3 regions of the Amorphus sp. 3PC139-8 genome follow, and region 1 is predicted to be linked to each of the others. Evidence: riboswitches for the same ligand, from Rfam matches in the RefSeq annotation. Region 1 holds a riboswitch; each other region holds the start of a gene.
The links. Region 1 has a riboswitch for cobalamin ahead of metE (5-methyltetrahydropteroyltriglutamate--homocysteine S-methyltransferase). Riboswitches for the same ligand answer to the same signal wherever they lie in the genome.
Positions count from the first base shown of each region.

Region 1 (6,404 bases):
TGAATGGCCCTCGACTTGCGGCGGCCCGGTGGATGGATAGAGAGCCATCGTCACCCAGCCGAAACCGGCCGATGATCGGCGTCGATCGCCACCATGACGAAGCGGCCGCTTCCGCAGCGGGTCCGCTCGCGTTTTCGCGGATCCTCCGACCAGAGCTCGACCTCCACAGTGATCGAGGTCCGTCCGGTCGCGACGACACGTGGCCGGACTTCGACGATATCGCCGGTGCCGATCTGGCGGGAGAAATCGACCCGCTCGGTGGACACCATCACAACGGTCTTGCGGCAGTGCCGGGTCGCGGCGACGAAGGCCGCCTTGCCCATGGCCGCGAGCGCATTCCCACCATAGAGGCTGCCATAGTGGCTGGTCTGGTCGGGAAAGACGACGTCGCTCATGCCTTCGTCGTCTTCGGGTGCGCTGGCCCCATCCAGCGGCGGCAGAACGCCGCCCGGATCGGCCAGCCCGCCGACCGCGACCATGTTGAAGGTTCCGCCACCACAGCGCCAGCGATCGCCCGTCAGCGGCGCTTCGGCCAGAAGATCCACTTCGACCGCGAGGGACCTGCGACCGACCCTTACGATGTGACCGACGGCTTCGACGATATCGCCCACACGCGCGGGCTTGTCGAAGTCGACGGTTTCGCAGGAGGCGGTCACGAAATCGGCAGGCGCATGGCGGGAGGCCGCGATGAACGCGACCTTGTCCATGAAGGACAGCCCGACCCCGCCGAACAGGGTCTGATGATGATTGGTATCGCCCGGAAACACGATGTCGACCAGGCGCGAACGCCTGGTCGATGCCGGCTCGGCCGGCGTCATTCGGCGGCCTCGGCCGAGGCGCGGAAGGCGCGGGCCGTCTCGACCATCTTCTCCAGGGCCGGACGGACTTCCTCCCATTTCCGGGTCTTCAGCCCGCAGTCCGGATTGACCCAGATCTGCGCCGTATCCAGCCGGTCCGTCGCCTTGGCCAGCAGCTCCCGCATATCGGCGACAGTCGGCACCCGGGGCGAGTGGATGTCGTAGATCCCCGGCCCGATCTCGTTGGGATAGGCGTAGGCGGTAAACGCCTCCAGAAGCTCCATCTTCGAGCGCGAGGTCTCGATCGAGATCACGTCGGCATCCATGGCGCCGATCGCCTCGATGATGTCGTTGAACTCCGCGTAGCACATATGGGTGTGGATCTGGGTCGTGTCCGCGACACCGGAAGTCGAGAGCCGGAAGCACTCCACCGTCCAGTCCAGATAAGTCGGCCAGTCGGCCCGTCTGAGGGGTAGCCCTTCGCGCAGAGCCGGCTCGTCGACCTGGATGATGCGGATGCCGGCCTGTTCCAGATCCGTAACCTCGTCGCGCAGCGCAAGCGCGATCTGGCGGCAAACGTCGGAGCGGTCCATGTCGTCGCGCACGAACGACCACTGCAGCATGGTGACCGGGCCGGTCAGCATGCCCTTCATCGGGCGGTCGGTGAGCGACTGGGCGAAGCGGGCCCATTCGACGGTCATCGGCTCGGGACGCGAGACGTCGCCGAAAATGACGGGTGGACGGACGCAGCGTGACCCGTAGCTCTGCACCCACGCGTGCTTGGTGAAGGCGTAGCCGGCGAGCTTCTCGCCGAAATACTGGACCATGTCGTTGCGCTCGAACTCGCCGTGGACGAGCACGTCGATGCCGATCTCTTCCTGCCAGCGGATCGCGCTTTCGGTCTCCTTGCGGAGGAAGGCGACATACTCGGTCTCGGCCAATTCGCCCCGATTGTTGGCTGCACGGGCCTTTCGGACCTCGGTGGTCTGCGGGAAGGAGCCGATGGTGGTCGTCGGGAAAGACGGTAGTCCGAGGGAGGCCTGCTGCTTCTTGCGGCGCTCGGCAAACGGGCGCGCGCGACGTGCCATGTCCGGAGTGACCGCTGCGGCGCGCGCGGCAACGGCCCTGTCATGCACCCGGGGCGATGCAGCCCGTGCCTCCAGCGCCTTGGCTGCGGCTTCGATTTCGGGCGCAGCAGAGAGGCGTCCCGACCGCAGCGCTTTGCCGAGCGCGGCGAGTTCGTCCATCTTCTGCAGCGAGAAGGCGAGCCAGCTCTTCAGCTCTTCGTCGAGGGCGTCTTCCTGGTCCAGGTCCACAGGCACATGGAGCAGCGAGCAGGAGGGGGCGATCTCGATACGCGCCTTGCCGCGTTGAGCGACCACCGGCTCCACCCGATCCAGAATGTGGACCAGATCGGCCCGCCAGATGTTGCGGCCGTCGATCGCGCCGAGCGACAGAACCTGACCGGGGCGAAGCCCCTTCGCCACCGCATCGAGCTGATCCGGCGCACGCACCAGATCCACGTGCAGGCCCGCGACCGGCAGCGACAGCGCCGTCTCCAGATTGTCGCCGAGAGCACCGAAATAGGTGGTGAGCATGATCTTGAGCGAGGGAACCGCTTTCGCGAGCGCCTGGTAGGTCGCCCGGATCGCCTGCCGCGTCCCTTCGTCGAGATCAAGCACGAGGCACGGCTCGTCGATCTGCACCCAGTCCGCCCCGGCTTCGGCCAAACGGCCGAGCAGTTCGGCATAGACCGGCACCAGCCGATCGATCAGCGCGATCGGATCGAGGCCGCCGTCCATGCTCTTGCCGAGCGCCAAGAACGTCACCGGGCCGAGCAGCACCGGCCGCGTGTGATGGCCCAATGCCTTAGCCTCCTTGAACTCGTCGACCGGCTTGGCCGAGGCGAGCCGGAAGGTCTGATCGGGAGAGAACTCCGGCACCATGTAGTGGTAGTTGGTATCGAACCACTTGGTCATCTCCAGCGCCGGCACCTGCTCGTTGCCGCGCGCCATGGCGAAGTAGGTCGAAAGCGGCACCGCGCCGCCGTCCCAGCCGTATGCCTCCGGGATCGCGCCGACCATCACGGCGGTATCGAGCACGTGGTCGTAGAAAGTGAAGTCGTTCGACGGTATGCGATCGATCCCGCGGGCCTTCTGGCGTTCCCAGTTTTTGGCCCTGAGTTCGACCGCTGTTTCCTGCAGATCGGCTTCGGACAACTTGCCCGCCCAGTAGCTTTCCAGGGCGAATTTTAGCTCGCGCCGCGGGCCGATCCGCGGTGTGCCGAGCGTTGCGGTTGCAATGGAGTAAGTGGACATCGGCTTGGACCCCTTGTGATGTGAGGGGGCAAAGGCCGAGCGGATACGCAAGGGTAGGGACGCGGGCCGGAGGGCACGCGTCGTCGATGCCTAGCGACCCACCGGGACACCCCGCCCGAGGACGTTTCAGAGGTCGCGGCAGGTCTCCTGGCTCGCGGGTCGTCGCCTTAGTCCGGCCTTCCCGAAGCTCTTGCTTCAGTGGCTGCAGATCGGGGAGCCATTTCTTGCGGACCAAGCTGTTCGCCTGGTCGCAAAAGGCTCCGATCGGACGTCGGCTCGCCGCTCACAGTTGCGGGGGCAGCTCCGGTTTTGCCTGTCGGTCGGACAGGCGCACCGGATTCCCTCTTAGCTCCGACCGCCGACGGCGGCCGCAGAACCACGACGTTGGGAAGCTGCCCATATCCCCGGCGCCTGTCAAGAGGGATATAAAGACATGCTTATATCGTTACGCGGCGTTGTGTTGCGCGTTGGCTTGGCTAGCCTGCGTCCGCCTCCCCAGGAAGGCGGGGTTCACATTCAAAGCATTTCAGCGTCTTTCTTCGGGCTGGCCGCGACCGCCTGGAGTATGTGAGCCAACGCTTAGCAGGCTGTTGAATAAGGCCTACGTTTGGGGGCTCGGTCTTTTCCCGCAGCTTTCTTGGGATGATCTCGGGTGCTTTTTTGAGCGGTTCGGCGCCAATGGTGTTGGTCCCAGATGCGACGCGGCTTCGACGAGGAGGGCTGCTCCGATGGACCGGTGCCCCCGCTCATGCCGGTGGCGCGAGCAGCTTCGGCAGGCGGATGAGGTTGTAGGCCGCGGCCGCGAAGGTGAAGGCCCATCCGACCCGGTCGACGCCGCGCAGCTTCGGCCGGTCGAGCCCGGCCACCGCCTTCATCAGCCCGATACAGCCGGGCCGCCAGGTTCTCTGCGGCATGCGCCAATCGACGCCTTCGAGCAGATAGCCGAGCTGTTCCGGCGTGATCGTGACCACCCCGTCAACCGGCGGCGGCCAGAGGAAGCGGCCACGCTCCAGCCTCTTCGTGTACAAACACACGCCATGGCCATCATGCCAGATCACTTTCAATAGCTCACCGCGGCGACCGCGGAAGACGAACAGGTGCCCGTTGTGAGGATCGCGCTTCAGCGTCTCCTGAACCACCAGCGAAAAACCGGGAAAGCCTTTCCTCGTGTAGGTGTGGCCGGTCGCCAGCCATACCCGGACGGCACTCGGAACCGGGATCATCGCGGGCCCAAAAGATCGAAAACCCGACGCAGCACCTCCGTGTCGACAAGGCGGTCGACACGAACGCGGCGTCCACCGCCAAGCTCGATCTCGATAATGCCGGTCTTGCGCCGACGTCGCGGCGGGGCCGCTTTCGGTTCCTCAGTCACCGGAGCCATCGCCGCTTGCGGCACGATTTCCACCGGAAGCAGCTGGGGCGCCCGCTGAGGCTCGACACGTTCGCAATGCTCCTTGCGCCAGCGAAACAGCTGGCTGCCATGAATGCGCGCCCCACGCGCCGCCTCCGACGCTGCCACCCTAGGCTTCAAGGATGCCGCGACAATTCGCTCCTTATCTTCCCGCGACCAGCGGCCCGTCGCTCTACAGACGTGATCTCCTCAACTCTGGGCATCGTCATAAGGCTACTCCTAGGATTATCCCTAGGACTTCCAACGTCATCCCTCAGCCCGCAAGGTGGCCTTCACCGGAGGGGTACGCGCGGTGGCCCGTTTCCCTGTTATGGCTGGCAATCGCAGGCGTAGGTCCATGACTGGCCTGCCTTGGTCTTGCCGCGGCCGGGGCGATCACTGGGGCGGTGGTATCGACACTCTTTCCTGTTTTATTGCGGTGTGCTCTCGGGGTGTTGCAGGATCGCTATCTTTGCCCTCTTCCTCGCCGGCCTCCTCAAGCCCGTGGAGCTGTTGATGGGCAGGCTCTCGACCCGCCGTTTCCGGCCCTCGGGCGACACTGATGAGCCGGGAGGCCGAGGGCTCCTACTCTTCCTGTTTGTCCCGCCAGGCGCAGTAAGCGTTCCAGCAGTCCAGGAGCACGCCGATGGCGTTTCGACGATTGTAGTCCGACCCGCGGCCTTGCAGGAGCTGATTGCGCACTTTCAGGACCGGATTGTCCTTGGTCAGGTTTTCGCCGGTCTCGATCGCATTGAGAAAATCATCGGCGTAATCGGACCGTTCGGTCCAGGTGTAGTAGGTGATGAACGTCATCACCGCGGCGCTGGCGATCGGGTGCATCCGGCGCCCACGGGTGACGGACAATGCGAGCCCAGGATGACGTCGGATGATCTCGTCGATTTCAGACGCGCTGGGCTTGATCTGGGTCGCCTGCGCGCTGATTTCGTTTTCCACCCTCCACAGGATTCGTGCTGCGGCGAGGACGACGCGTTCGTCGACTTTTTCCGCCTCGAAGGTCACGCCGCTCGGAATGCCCTTCTTGGCATGGGTGTCATAGGTTGCGAAGGCCTCGTCGGGGACGTTGCGCACCACGAGAATGTCGATCGGCTGGTCGGCCTCGACTGCAGCGCGCAAACGATGCTGCCCATTGAGCAGCCGGCCTTGCTTGGAAAAGCAGATCGGCTGGGCGTTGAACATCCAGTTGCCCTGCGCGATGTCGCGGGCGATCATTTTGACATGGCTTTCCTGAATATTCCGGTTGCCGATATTGAATCGGGCCAGCCAATCGTCGGCCGTTTCCGGCGTGACCGTCATGGCCTCCATCTCATAGGGGTGCTGTTCGTCTTCAGCTTCCTGGCGAGAGCGCAGCGCCTCGACGAGCGGACCCTCGAGCACTTCTGAGCGTTTCTCGTTGATCTTGGCATCCCGAAGCCCCGGATAACCGGTAACGAGCGGGAGCCCCAGGTTCGGCGGAGAATTCAGGAGCTGCGCGCGATCCACGGGGGCGTTGGACCGTGCGGGAGCTCTGCGCGATGCGCGCGCCGACGTCGTCGACCCCTCCAGGGGGAGAGTCTGCTCCTCCTCGCCCTTTTTCCGCTTGGTCTTCGCCTTTCCGTACGTCGGCTTCCAGATGTACGATTTGTGCCGCTCGCCGCTGATCATGTCGTTGAAGGCGAGCACCGCCATGGCCAGGCTCTGGTTGTTCCCGAACGGAGTGCCCTGGTCACGGGCAATAGAAAGCTGATTGGCGAGGACGACGGCGGGCTCGTCGGCCGGGAACTCGTCCGGGTGGCGGAGAGCGAGAAGGAACCGCGTGAGCAGCTTCTTGTGGCCGGCCGACAGCGCCATGAAGACCAGGGCGTGCCGCGCCGTGGCACGCAACGCTGCGTCTGCATTTTC
Region 1 covers NZ_JABJVY010000043.1:17,439-23,842, reverse strand. The annotation lists gene HNS03_RS24210 (acyl-CoA thioesterase) at 51-818, opposite strand; gene metE (5-methyltetrahydropteroyltriglutamate--homocysteine S-methyltransferase) at 815-3,115, opposite strand; cobalamin riboswitch at 3,235-3,503, opposite strand; partial or broken gene HNS03_RS24200 (IS5/IS1182 family transposase) at 3,862-3,996, opposite strand; partial or broken gene tnpB (IS66 family insertion sequence element accessory protein TnpB) at 4,033-4,338, opposite strand; partial or broken gene HNS03_RS24190 (transposase) at 4,335-4,682, opposite strand; gene HNS03_RS24185 (hypothetical protein) at 5,091-6,404, opposite strand, start outside.

Region 2 (6,404 bases), on a different contig from region 1:
GGCGACCTGGTCGGCGATGATCGGGGTGGAGATTGCGAACGCGCCGTCGAAATAGTCCTGATTTCCCATCTGCCCTTCGATGATGATCTCGGGCGTATAGGTCGGGTCCTTGGTATCGACGATCACCGTGCCGCCGAGCGAATTGCGCCCCTGCAGCGTCGATTGCGGGCCGCGCAGGACCTCGATTTGCTCGACGTCCCAGACGCCGCGGCTACCGCGCCGGGTTGCCTCGACCCCTTGCGTCGCCCCGTCGACCACGACGGAGATGATCGGCGCCGAGCGGCTGGGCTGCGTCACGCCTTCGGCATTGAGGCCGCGGATGGAGAAATTGTTGTCGCCGGTGCCCGTCTGGTTGGCGGTGACGTTCGCCATCCGGCTGACGGCTTGGTCGAAGGTGGTGTCGTTGTAGTCGCTGATCTCGGCGCTGGTGGACACGCCGACGCTGGTGTAGGTGCGAAACGTGTCGCGGGGGAATTTCTCGCCCTGCACGGTAATCGGCTCCAGCGTCACCGCTCCTTGGCTTGCCGCGACGGCACCTTGCGAGTTGGGGAAGGCGCTGGCGAGCGTCACCGTCGTCGGCCCGGTAAAGGTGTAGCGCAGGGCCGTGCCGGAGGTGAGGATGGCGAGCGCTTCCTCCGCGCTATAGGTGCCGGAGAGGCCGGGCGTGGACATGCCGGCGACGAGATCGCTGTCGACGACGATCTGCAGCCCGGTCTGGGCGGCCAGCCGGTTGAGCGCGGTCGACAGCGGCCCGGCCGGAACGTTGATCGTGGTTTGCGTTTGCTGGGCCTGTGCGGAGAAGGGGACGATGGTCGCGCCCAGCACAAGCGCCGAGGCTGTCAGGGACAGCCCGAGGAGCCGGGCGGGAGCCGTCCGGCCATTTCCATTCGATCGATTCTGCATGCCAAAAATCCCACAAGGCTCGCGCGGTACGACAGCGCCACTGACGCGGTGGTCCTTGGGGGACGAATGAGCTGCGGCCTCGAAGCCCGGTCCGGCAAAAAAATCTCGATTTTTTTGATCCAGATTAAGGCCGGCGGACCGAACTGGAGGGTAATGGCGCCGGTGGCGACGATCTCCTCTTGGCGCAATTGCCTGGCTCCGTTCGGCTTTTCATGGAATCGCGGAACGGTTCTAACCTATTAATTCAGAGCGTTTCCGGACGGCCGACCGGTGTCCACTTGGCCTGGACATGCTCTAATAGACGACGGTCAAAAGCCTTCCGGCCTGGACAGTGCGCAGGCCGACGGCGGTCGAGAGATCGTTCAGGGCCGCGTGCGGGTCAGAAAGATCCAGCGTCCCCGTGATCCGCCGATCGCCGAGTGCCGGGTTAGCGATCACAACCTTGCCAGGCAGGTGCCGGGCGAGGTTGCCGACGACCCAAGTCAAGGGCCTGTCTTCGAACACGAGCCTGCCGGAGCGCCAGGGCGTCTCCATGCCGTCGGGAACCGTTTCGACTGCCCCGAGGGTGCCGTCACGCACCGAAGTGCGCATGTGCGGCGAAAGGACGACGCCCGCTCCGTCGCCGGTGCGGACCCGAACCTTACCTTCCGTGACCGTTATTTCGGCCTGACCTGCCGTACGGTTGACGTCGAAGGCGGTTCCGACCGCTTCGAAACGCTCGTCGCCCACCTGCACGACGAACGGACGCGCGCGATTGGGCGCGACTTCGAAATAGGCCTGGCCTTTGAGAAGTCGGATCCGCCGTTCGTCGGTGGTGAAGTCCTCCGCGACGGCGCTTCCTGCGTCGAGTTGAACCGTCGAGCCGTCGCCTAAGCGGAGGATCGGGCTCTCGTTCGCGCCGGAGACGATATCGGCCTGAAGGCGGGTCGGACCATCGGCCCATAAGAACATTCCGCCGGCCAGAACGAGACAGACCAGCAGCACGGCCGGCAGCAGCGGGCCGTTGCCTTTTCTCCGGATCGCGGCGCGCGTGTCTTCGGGGTTCTCTCTCAGCGCGTCGGCCGATTCGCCGAAGAGCCGACGTGCCTTCTCGAACGCCTCGGCGTGGGCGGGATCGCGGCCCAGCCACTCCTCGAAGGCGCGGCGATCTTCATCGGGCGTATCTGCGTCTTCCAGATGCAGCAGCCACTCGATGGCCTGTTCGCGGATATCGTGCGGTTTCTCGGATGTCACGGCCGGCGGCATCGTTGGTCTCGGTCTATCTTGGAGGCTGTTATGGACTTCAAATGGGGCTGCGCCGTTGCCGTTTTCTTCGCTCCGGCAGGAGCCGATCGATGCGCGGACCGGGAGTACGGTCGAGATCGGCGACGAACCGGCGCAAACAAAGCGACCGGTCCGAAGGGGTGGGGACAGAGGGACGGCGAATGCGTCGAAGGGCTCCCAAATACGGTAGAGTATTCGGATCGCCTTTCTCCTGTTGTCCGCGCCGCTCTCCCCGACGCAGCTTCTATTCCAAGTCCATAACAGCCTCTAGAGATAGACGAATGGGAGAGGGCGACGCGGCCTATCCGTTTTCGAATTCGTCTATTTTTTCCATGCAGTGAAGCATCGCCTTGCGCAAGTGGCGGTTGACCTGCCCGCGGGTGATGCCGAGCTGTTCGGCGATCTCATCCTTGTCCATTCCGGCCAGGCGATGGGCGATGAAGACGTCGCGGCGCTGAGCGGGCAGCGCGAGGATCGCCTTGCGCAGGACGGCCAGCCGGCGCGACAGGTCGAGCCGGGTCTCGATCGGCGCAGCGATGGTGGGCGCGTGGACGGAGATGTCGAGGGATTCAAACAGCCGTGCCTCGAATGCGGCGCGCCGGGCCCGGTCGATCCCCAGATTGACCGCCGCCCGGATCAGGAACGCCCGCAGCGAGGACTTGCCGACCAGGCGCTCCGGCTTGCGCGAGAGCTGAATATAGAGGTCGTGAACAATCTCGGTGGCTTGGCTCGTGCCGGCTCCGCGCCGGCGGATCGCGGCGTGAAGGTCTGAATAGTAGGCCGAGATCGCCTGATCCAAGAGCGCCCTGGCTGCATCGATCTCGACCGGCGCCGCCTGGCCCCCTTGCTCGCACTGATACTCGTCTGCGACGTCCACGTCCGCCCCGGCGTCCAAATGATGAGTATTGCCCACTCGATCGAGCTGGGTCCGCAAACGATAGCAATTCTTCGACAGTTAACGCAAGTTCAATCAGAATATACACTTTGTAATAACTAAAAATTTGTCATGCGAACATGGATATGGACCGGCGTTTATTAGGAGATCGCAAAGAGTAAATGCGAGTTCTATATTTCCTGGCGGGGCAGGAAATGTCGATCAAATTGTTCGGCCGGAATTGAGGATTTCGAAGTTGGGGACGTCGGACTGGAATGCTTCTGCTCTGGCTTGACTCCCGACCGCGACGCTTTATCCCTGACCGTGACGGTGCCCTTTCGGGCTCAATAGGGAACACGGTGCGGCGACGCGCGCCAACTCCGTGACTGCCCCCGCAACTGTGAGCGGCGAGTTCTCCGCGTTGGACGCCACTGGGGTCGAAATGATCCTGGGAAGGCAGCGGAGCGACGAGGACCCGCAAGTCAGGAGACCTGCCGTCAGCCGTGGTCACGCGCGGTCACATCGGGCGGGGTGTCTCGATGGGTACGGTCTCCATGTTCCTCGCATGGGTCCGCCTCGATCGCGGTGACGTGCCATCCGGCCGTGTGCCGCTCGAGGACTGCCATGTTATCTTTTCCGACGTCTCTTCGTGGACGGCGTACTGCCGTGCGCCGTGTTGCCTGCGCCACCGTTTCGCTGTCGCCGTTCCTTCTTGCGCTGCCCGCGCATGCTCAGGATGCCGATCTCGGCGACGCCTCGGTGGTCGCGCTGCCGGAGATCTCCGTCACGGCGAACCTGGCGCCCACGTCGCTGGACAAGGTTGGCAGCGCGGTCACCGTGATCACCGGAGAGGAGCTGCGCGAGCAGAAGATCCAGTTCGTGTCCGACGCGCTGCGGCAAGTACCGGGTCTGGCGGTCAACCGCACGGGACCGATCGGACAGCTCACCCAGGTTCGTATCCGTGGATCGGAAGGCAACCAGACGAAGGTTTTTATCGACGGCGTTCCGGTGAATGACCCTGCCTTCGGCTCGGAGTTCGATTTTTCCACGCTGCTCGCTGACGACGTGGAGCGGATCGAGGTCCTCAGGGGGCCCCAAAGCGCGCTCTACGGCTCCGACGCGGTCGGCGGCGTCATCAACATCGTGACCCGGACCGGCGAGCCGGGAACCCATATCTCCGGTCGGCTCGAGGGTGGCTCGTTCGGGACGGTCAACGGGAATGCGTCGATCAGCGGCGCCGGCGAGATGTACAACTTCATCGTGAGCGGAATGGGCTACAAAACCGACGGGATCTCGGTCGCCAGCGAAAATCTCGGCAACACGGAGAAGGACGGCTATCGCAACGGCACCGTGTTCGCGAAAGGCAGCCTTAGCCCCAACGAGTATTTCGATATGTCGGGCGTGATCCGCTACACCAGCACCAAGACGGACACCGACACCGATACCTACCTGCCAGCTTACGGCCATACAGGGCCGACGGATTCGCTGCAGGACACCACCGGCGACGACCTCTACTCGCGCGCCCAGGCCCGGCTCAGCCTGTTCGACCACCACTGGGAGCAGATCGCCGGCGTCAGCTACACCAAGACGGACACCAAGTATCGCAATCTCGCTCCGACCGTCGTGACCAGCACCTATGAAGGCTCGACGCGTCGGTTCGACTACCAGTCGAACGTGTTCTTCAACACACCGGAGGTGTTCGATGCGAGCCACGTGGTGACCTTCGCGGTCCAGAACGAAGAGGATGGCGTGGTCTCCGACTCGGCCTATTCCTCGTTCGACCGCACGGTGAATTCCACCGGCTTCGTCGGCCAGTATCAGCTCAGCCTGTTTGAGAATTTGAACCTGACCGGCAGCATCCGTCACGACGTCAACGAAATCTTCGAGGATTCCACGACTTACCGGGCGACAGCGGCCTATTTCATCGATCGGACGGGCACCAAGCTGCACGGCTCGTTCGGCACCGGCGTGAAGAACCCGACGATGTTCGAGCTTTACGGCTACACCAACACCTATAGCGGCAATCCGGACCTCAAGCCCGAAGAGGCGACCGGCTGGGATGTCGGCGTCGACCAGCAATTGTTCGCGGGGCGGGCCGGCGTCGATGTGACCTATTTCAACCAGCGGATCTCCGACATGATCACCGGCTCCGGGCAGAGTTCCATCAACCTGCCCGGCACCTCGAAGATCGACGGCGTCGAGGTTGGGCTGTCGGTGAATCCGATCGATCCGCTGACGGTGCGCGCTTCCTACACCTACACCGATGGTCACGATGCGACCGGTGCCGAGCTGGTCCGCCGGCCGCGCAACGTCGCCAGCCTGGATATCAACTACCGCTTCCTGCACGACCGGGCGAACGTGAACCTCAACATCGACTATACCGGCGTCCAGAAGGACTGGGTGTACAATCAAAGCTACACTCAGACCTATGTCGTCGATCTGGATGCCTATACGCTGGTCAACCTCGCGGCATCCTACGATGTCAACGAAAATGCCCAGATCTATGGCCGTGTGAACAACATCCTGAACGAGGATTACTATGACGTTTGGGGCTACGGCGAAGAGGGGATCAGCGCATACGCCGGTGTCAAGCTGACCTTCTGATGACGGTGTCGCGCATTTTCTCGGCGGTCGTAGGGTGCGCGGCCGCCGGTCTCTTTCTCGGGATTTTGACCGGTCCGGCCGCGTCGATGGCGGACGATGAGCGGGCGGCGCCGGAGCGCGTCGTCTCGATGAACCTATGTGCCGACGAACTTCTGCTGCGGCTCGCGGATCCCGACCAGATCGTGTCGGTCACCTATCTGGGCCAGAACCCGGACCAATCGACCGTGGCTGACAAAGCGGCGCGCTACCCGGCGAACCATGGGCTGGCGGAGGAAATCCTGCGCCTGTCGCCGGATCTCGTGGTGGCGGGCCGCTACACCACCCGCACGACGGTCGATTTCCTGCGCAGGGTCGGCGAGCCGGTTCTTGAACTGGAGGTCCCGACCACACTGCCGGAGGTCGAGGCTCAGATCCGGATGCTCGGAGACCGTCTCGGCCAGTCGGAGCGGGCGGAGGCGATGGTCGCGGAAATTGCCGGGGCGTTCGTCGGGCCGGCCACGCCGGATGACGACGCGCCGACCGCCGTCGTATTCGCGCCGAATGGCTTCACGGTGGGTGCCGGCTCGCTGGTGGATACCGTCATCGAGGCGGCGGGCCTGCGCAATCTCGGCGCCGAGCAGGATCTCGGTCGCTATCGGCGCTTGTCGCTGGAGCAGCTTGCCCGGCTTAAGCCCGATGTGCTCATCCTCAACGCCGAGGAAACCTCGCCGGCGCTCGCCTACGAGGTCCTCCATCATCCGATCCTGGATAGGCTTCCCAA
Region 2 covers NZ_JABJVY010000035.1:6,719-13,122, reverse strand. The annotation lists gene HNS03_RS23020 (TonB-dependent receptor) at 1-903, opposite strand, end outside; gene HNS03_RS23015 (FecR domain-containing protein) at 1,198-2,136, opposite strand; gene HNS03_RS23010 (RNA polymerase sigma factor) at 2,468-3,043, opposite strand; cobalamin riboswitch at 3,352-3,554, shown strand; gene HNS03_RS23005 (TonB-dependent receptor plug domain-containing protein) at 3,707-5,644, shown strand; gene HNS03_RS23000 (ABC transporter substrate-binding protein) at 5,644-6,404, shown strand, end outside.
Region 2: another riboswitch for cobalamin. It lies ahead of HNS03_RS23005 (TonB-dependent receptor plug domain-containing protein); the one in region 1 lies ahead of metE (5-methyltetrahydropteroyltriglutamate--homocysteine S-methyltransferase).

Region 3 (6,404 bases), on a different contig from region 1:
CAGGGCCAGCGGATCGAAAATCCCCTGCACTGGGTCCCAGGCGAAGAAGGGCGGGACATCCTCCGGAGCGGTCGCCGCGACATCCCAACCGATTTCTCGGGCAAGAAAGCCCAACAGCCCGCGCATGTTGCTGGTGCCGCCGGCGTCGAAATAGGCGGTGATCCGCTGCCGGGTCTCCTCGCTCACCGTGCAATGATCGTCGAGGCGCGGGTCGGCGCGTCCGTCGCCGGGAATCACGGCAAGCGAAATGCCGTGCGCACGGCAGGCGGCCGCCGTGGCTTCCACGCCGTAGCGCCAATAGTCCAGCCCGCCCAGGCAACGCACCAGCACGATGCGCGCCTTGGACAGCGTCTTGTCGATGTAGAAATCGACCGACAGCGGATGCCGCAGCCGCCTCAGGCTCGCCAGACGGAGCGTCGGCAGCGCAGCGTGATCCGCCTCGTAAGCCGTCGCGATCGCGGCTAGGTCGGATTCGGCGAACGACAGCACCACGATCTCTCCCGGCGGCTGGCCGAGATCGACGGCGGTGTCGCCGTCGTCCAGGCTGACGCTCGTGACCGGGAGGAGATGCATATCGATCCGCGCCCTGCCGCCTACGCGCTCAGCGCGGCGTCGGCCGCAAGCGCGCGCTTGACGCTGTTTAGATCGAAGCCTTTCAGGCCAATCACGACCAGATGGCCCTCGCGCACCTCGCCCGGTTTCCACGGCCGGTCGAAATGATGTGCCACGCGGCGGCCCACGCCCTGGATGACGAGGCGCATCGGCTTGCCGTCCACCGGCACGAAGCCCTTGATCCGCAGCACGCCGTCGGCTTCGGCCGCTTGCGCCACCTGGGCAATCAGGGCTTCCGGGCTTTCAACCGATGCGACGGAGACGGCCACCGTCTCGAAGTCGTCGTGGTCGTGGTCCTCTTCGCCGTCGTGATGGGTGCGGCGGGCGTCGAGATCGTCTTCAACGGCGGCGCCGAGGCCGAGCAGGAGCGTCGGATCGACCTTGCCGTGGGCCGTTTCCACGATCTTTACCGCGCGCGGCAGGTGATCCTCGATCTCGGTTCGGGCCTTGGCCTTCTGGGCGTCGTCCATCAGGTCGGCCTTGTTCATCAAGATCATGTCGGCGCACAAGATCTGATCCTCGAACACCTCCTCCAGCGGGTTGTCGTGATCGACCGACTGGTCGCGCTCGCGCTGGGCGGCAAGCGCTTCTTCGTCATCGACGAACATACCGTCGGCGACGGCCGGACCTTCCACCACCGCGATCACGCCGTCGACGGTGACGCGCGACTTGATCTGCGGCCAGTTGAAGGCCGTCACCAGTGGCTTCGGCAGCGCCAGACCGGAGGTTTCGATCAGGATGTGGTCCGGCGGCGTCTCCCAGGAGAGGATCGTGTCCAGCGCGGGTAGGAAGTCGTCGGCCACGGTGCAGCAGATGCAGCCATTCGGCAGCTCCACCACCTGGCCGTCGCCGCAGCCTTCGATGCCGCAGCCTTCCAGGAACGAGCCGTCGAAGCCGACATCGCCGAACTCGTTGACGAGGATCGCGATGCGCGCGCCGTCGGCATGCTCCAGTACGTGGCGAACGAGGGTCGTCTTGCCGGCCCCAAGGAAGCCGGTGACGATGGTGCAGGGGATCTTGGCAAAGCCGGTCATCTCTGGCTCCCGGAGCTGAATGGGGGAATGCGGGCGACGACGCCCTTTTTGAATTCGGTGGGACGCTGGCGCCAGGGCACGATGCCGTCCGCCGTGTCGGCGTAGAGGCCGACTCCGGCGAGGATGGTGTCGGCAGAGACGTCTGCGTCAAGATCGCCGTAGACATAGGTCCAGCGATCGGGACCGGAGACCGCGATGGTACATGGCCGCTTGCAGACCGAAAGGCAGGTCACCGCTTCAAGGGCGATCCGGCAGGATAGCTGCGCGTCCTCGGCCAGCCGTTCGGCGAGCGCCTGGTGCAGGCGCGCACCCGGCCGTTCCGGATCGTCCGCCGATACACCGGCCTCGCGGCAGGTGGTGCAGACCATCAGACGAATCGGCGCTTCGGTGTCTGGGGTCGGTGCCGTCATCAAGTGCCACCGGCCAGGGATTTCGGAAACGTCATCATCACTCCGTCCTTCGCAGCCCGGAGTCCGGGCGACACTTCTACGGACGGAGCGGAGCGAGGGCCCCGGCACTGCGCGATCGCGTACACCCCGACGGATCGGCCCATAGAAGCGAACGGCGACGGCAGGTCTCCTGGCTTGCGGGCCATCGCGCTTCCACCAGCCTTCCCGGAGGTCCATCTCCAGTGGCGTGTCGGGTGGAAGTGAGCCCGCCTACAGTTGCGGGGGCAGCCACGGTTTTGGACCGGAAAGTCCGCACCGCGTTCCCTTTTCACCCCGTTGCCGGGGCACCGTCGCAGACCGTGATGGTTATCGCCGGGGCCGGCCGGATGCAAGGTCGCTCAGCGAAAGGGGCCTTTCCGCAGGTGCTCCCCCGCTCTAGGCTCGCGCCGATTTCGTGGAAGGAGGACCAAACGCCGTGACCGAGACCGACGCCGCCGAGCGTCATCGCCAGAAGATGCAGAAGCGCAAGGAAGTGCAGGACCGAGAGGTCGCCTCCAAGACCATCGAAAAGGGACTGCTGATCGTGAACACCGGCCCGGGCAAGGGCAAGTCGACGGCGGCCATGGGGCTGATTCTGCGCGCGCTCGGTCATGACTGGAAGGTGGGCGTGGTCCAGTTCATCAAGGGGGGCTGGGAAACCGGGGAGAAGGCTGCATTCGCCCGATTCGGCGATCAGATCGCCTGGCACACCATGGGTGAGGGCTTCACCTGGGAGACCCAGGACCGCGAGCGCGATGTGGCGGCCGCGAAGGCAGCCTGGGCGCAGGCGGAAGCGCTGATGGAGGATCCGGAGATCCGGCTTTTGGTGCTGGACGAACTCAACATCGCGCTGCGCTACGATTATCTGCCGCTGGACCAGGTGGTGGCGCGTCTCGCCGACCGCCGGCCGGACCTGCACGTCGTGGTGACTGGGCGCAACGCCAAGCCGGAGCTGATCGAGGTCGCCGACTTGGTGACTGAGATGACGCTCGTTAAGCATCATTTCGCCGCCGGCGTGAAGGCGCAGGAAGGCATCGAGTTCTGATGGGTCGCGCGCTGAGCTGGATCAAGTTTGTCTCCGCTCACGCCAGTTCGCTTCGCTCACGGCTGCGCGGATGCCGCCCATGACCCGCGCCTTCATGGTCCAGGGGACCGGCTCGAATGTCGGCAAATCGCTACTGGTGGCCGGCTTCTGCCGGCTCTTTGCGCGCCGGGGGCTGAGGGTCCGGCCGTTCAAACCCCAAAACATGTCCAACAACGCGGCCGTGACCGAAGATGGCGGCGAGATTGGTCGTGCCCAGGCACTCCAAGCCCGCGCCGCCGGTGTGCCGCTGTCGGTTCACATGAACCCGGTGCTGTTGAAGCCTCAAAGCGAGATCGGGGCTCAGGTGGTGGTGCAGGGCAAGGTGGTGGGCACCGCGCGGGCGCGGGAATTCCAGGATTGGAAACCGCGCCTGATGGCGGCGGTCAAAGAGAGCTTCGATCGGCTTGGCGGCGAGGCCGATCTCGTCATCGTGGAAGGCGCCGGCTCCGCCTCCGAAGTGAATTTGCGCAAGGGCGACATCGCCAACATGGGATTTGCCCGGGCAACCGGCACCCCGGTGGTGTTGGTCGGCGATATCGATCGGGGCGGGGTGATTGCGAGCCTGGTCGGCACCAAGACGGTGCTCGACCCGGACGACGCGGCGATGATCCGTGGTTTCCTGGTCAACCGCTTTCGGGGCGATCCGGGGCTGTTCGCCGACGGCATGGCCTTCGTTGCCGAACGCACCGGCTGGCCGGCGCTGGGACTGATTCCGCATTTCGAGGAGGCGCGGCGGTTGCCGGCGGAGGACATTCTGGGGCTCGCCGGGTCGGACGCTCGTGCAGGCGCGGTTGTGATCGCCGTCCCGGTCACGCCGCGAATCTCCAATTTCGACGATCTCGATCCCCTGCGCGAAGAGCCGGGGGTAGAGGTTCGCCTGATCCATCCCGGCACGCCGATCCCCGCCGAGGCGACGCTGGTGCTGTTGCCGGGCTCCAAGGCCACCATTGACGACCTCGAATTTCTGCGCCGCGAAGGCTGGGATATCGATATCGCCGCCCACGTCCGCCGTGGCGGGCGGGTGATGGGCCTGTGTGGCGGCTATCAGATGCTGGGGCGCGTTATCGACGATCCCGAAGGGCTGGAAGGCTCGCCCCGCCGGGTCGAAGGGCTCGGCCTTCTGGACGTGGAAACCCGGATGGGTGGCGACAAGCGGCTGGTCGCGGCGAGCGGGCGGCTGGCAGGTTCCGAGGTTCCGGTCGTCGGCTACGAGATGCATCTAGGCGTGAGCCAGGGCCCGGACACGGCCCGGCCGTTCGCGACGCTTGCGGGTGGGGCGACGGACGGCGCCGTCTCCCGCGATGGCCGCGTGGTGGGCACCTATCTCCATGGGCTGTTTTCGGGGGCGGAGATGCGCCGCCAGCTGCTGGAGACGATCGCGGCGCGAACCAGCGATCTCGACTACGAGCAAATGGTCGACGACGTCCTCGACCGACTGGCCGAGCATCTGGAGGCCCACGTGGACGCCGATCGGCTGTTGGAGATCAGCTCAGGACAGTGAGCGCGAGGGCGAGGGCGCCGGCGGCGAGCGCCCACAAAAGGCCACACGCTGTCCGGTAGAGCCGGAGCGCGCGGCGGATGTCGGCCGCTGTGGCCTCGGCGCGGCCGTTGCCCATATAGGCGTCCTCCACCAGCGTTGCGCCATAGGTGCGCGGGCCGGCCAGCCGCAGGCCCAGCGCGCCGGCGACTGCCGCTTCCGGCCAGCCGGCGTTGGGTGAGCGGTGGTGACGGGCGTCCCGGCGCACGGCCTGCCAGGCGTCCCGTGCTGATTCCCCGGAAAGTGTGGCGGCGCCGGCGATCAGCAGCGCCGTCAGGCGCGAGGCCGGCAGGTTGACGAGATCGTCCAACCGGGCGGCCGCCCATCCGAACGCTGCGTGGCGCGGCGTACGGTGGCCGATCATCGAATCGGCGGTGTTGATCGCCTTGTAGGCCGCCGCCCCCGGCAGGCCGGCGACGCCGGCCCAGAAGGCGGGCGCGACGACGCCGTCGGAGAAATTTTCAGCAAGGCTTTCGATCGCCGCCCGACAGACGGCGGCCTCGTCCAGCGTGTTCGGATTGCGTCCGACGATCATGGCGACGGCGCGCCGGCCACCGGCGAGCCCCTCCGTTTCAAGGCCGGTGGCGACCGCCGCGACATGGGTGAACAGGCTGCGCTGAGCGATCAGAGTGGAGGTCAGCACGCCGGTCACAACCAGCCCGATAGTGCCGAGAAAGCCGAGCGCCCAGTTGAGCGCGGCTGTCACCGCCAGCGTTGCGGCAAGGAGCAGCGCGAGCGCGACAATCCCAAAGGCTTGACGGCGCGTATCCCGGTCGCTCTCGCGGTTGAGGCGACGGTCGAGCGCATCGATCAGTGCGCCCATCCAGGTGACCGGATGGCCGATCCTGGCGTAGAGAGGGGCCGGATAGCCGGCCAGCGCCTCGACCACGAGCGCACAGACGAGAACGGCCAATGACCCGGACAACAACAAGCGGACGGCCCTCCCGCACCATGAGCCACAATCAGACCGGACCCGCGCATGGCGGCGATCTCGCCGCCGCCCGCGCACTCTTTCCCGATGCTCCCGAGCCGTGGATCGACCTGTCGACCGGGATCAACCCGGTTCCCTATCCCGTCGGCGAGCTGCCGTTAAGCGTCTTTCATCGGTTGCCGTCGCCCGCCGATCAGGAGGCGTTGGAAGCGGCCGCGCGATCGGCCTATGGCGCGTCCGAGACGAGCCAGGTGGTCGCCGCACCGGGAACCCAGGCGCTGATTGAGCTTCTGCCCCGGCTCTGGACGGCGAAACGTGTCGCCATCTTGGGACCGACTTACGCCGAACACGCCCACGCCTGGCGCAAGGCCGGACACGATGTCGTCGAAGTGACGCGCCTGTCGGAGGCGGACGCGGAGATCGTCGTGGTGGTCAATCCCAACAATCCGGACGGACGCGTGATCGATCGCCCGTCGCTGCTTGCCGAGGCGGCGGCGCGGGCCGGCGAGGGCGGTTGGCTGGTGGTCGACGAGGCCTTCGCCGACTTCGAACCCGCTGAAAGTCTCGCGCCGGTGCTGCCGCCGAATGCCGTGGTTCTGCGCTCCTTCGGCAAGACCTACGGGCTGGCCGGCATTCGGCTCGGCTTCGCGATTGCGAAGCCGGACATGGCCGCCGAGTTGCGGGCGCGCATGGGCCCATGGGCGGTCGCCGGTCCCGCAATAGAGCTCGGCCGGCGCGCGCTGTCGGATCGGGATTGGCTTGCCGATGCAGCGTCGGC
Region 3 covers NZ_JABJVY010000012.1:99,489-105,892, forward strand. The annotation lists gene cobN (cobaltochelatase subunit CobN) at 1-573, opposite strand, end outside; gene cobW (cobalamin biosynthesis protein CobW) at 594-1,646, opposite strand; gene HNS03_RS13175 (DUF1636 family protein) at 1,643-2,056, opposite strand; cobalamin riboswitch at 2,198-2,402, opposite strand; gene cobO (cob(I)yrinic acid a,c-diamide adenosyltransferase) at 2,511-3,119, shown strand; gene HNS03_RS13185 (cobyric acid synthase) at 3,199-4,659, shown strand; gene cbiB (adenosylcobinamide-phosphate synthase CbiB) at 4,643-5,626, opposite strand; gene cobD (threonine-phosphate decarboxylase CobD) at 5,608-6,404, shown strand, end outside.
Region 3: another riboswitch for cobalamin. It lies ahead of HNS03_RS13175 (DUF1636 family protein); the one in region 1 lies ahead of metE (5-methyltetrahydropteroyltriglutamate--homocysteine S-methyltransferase).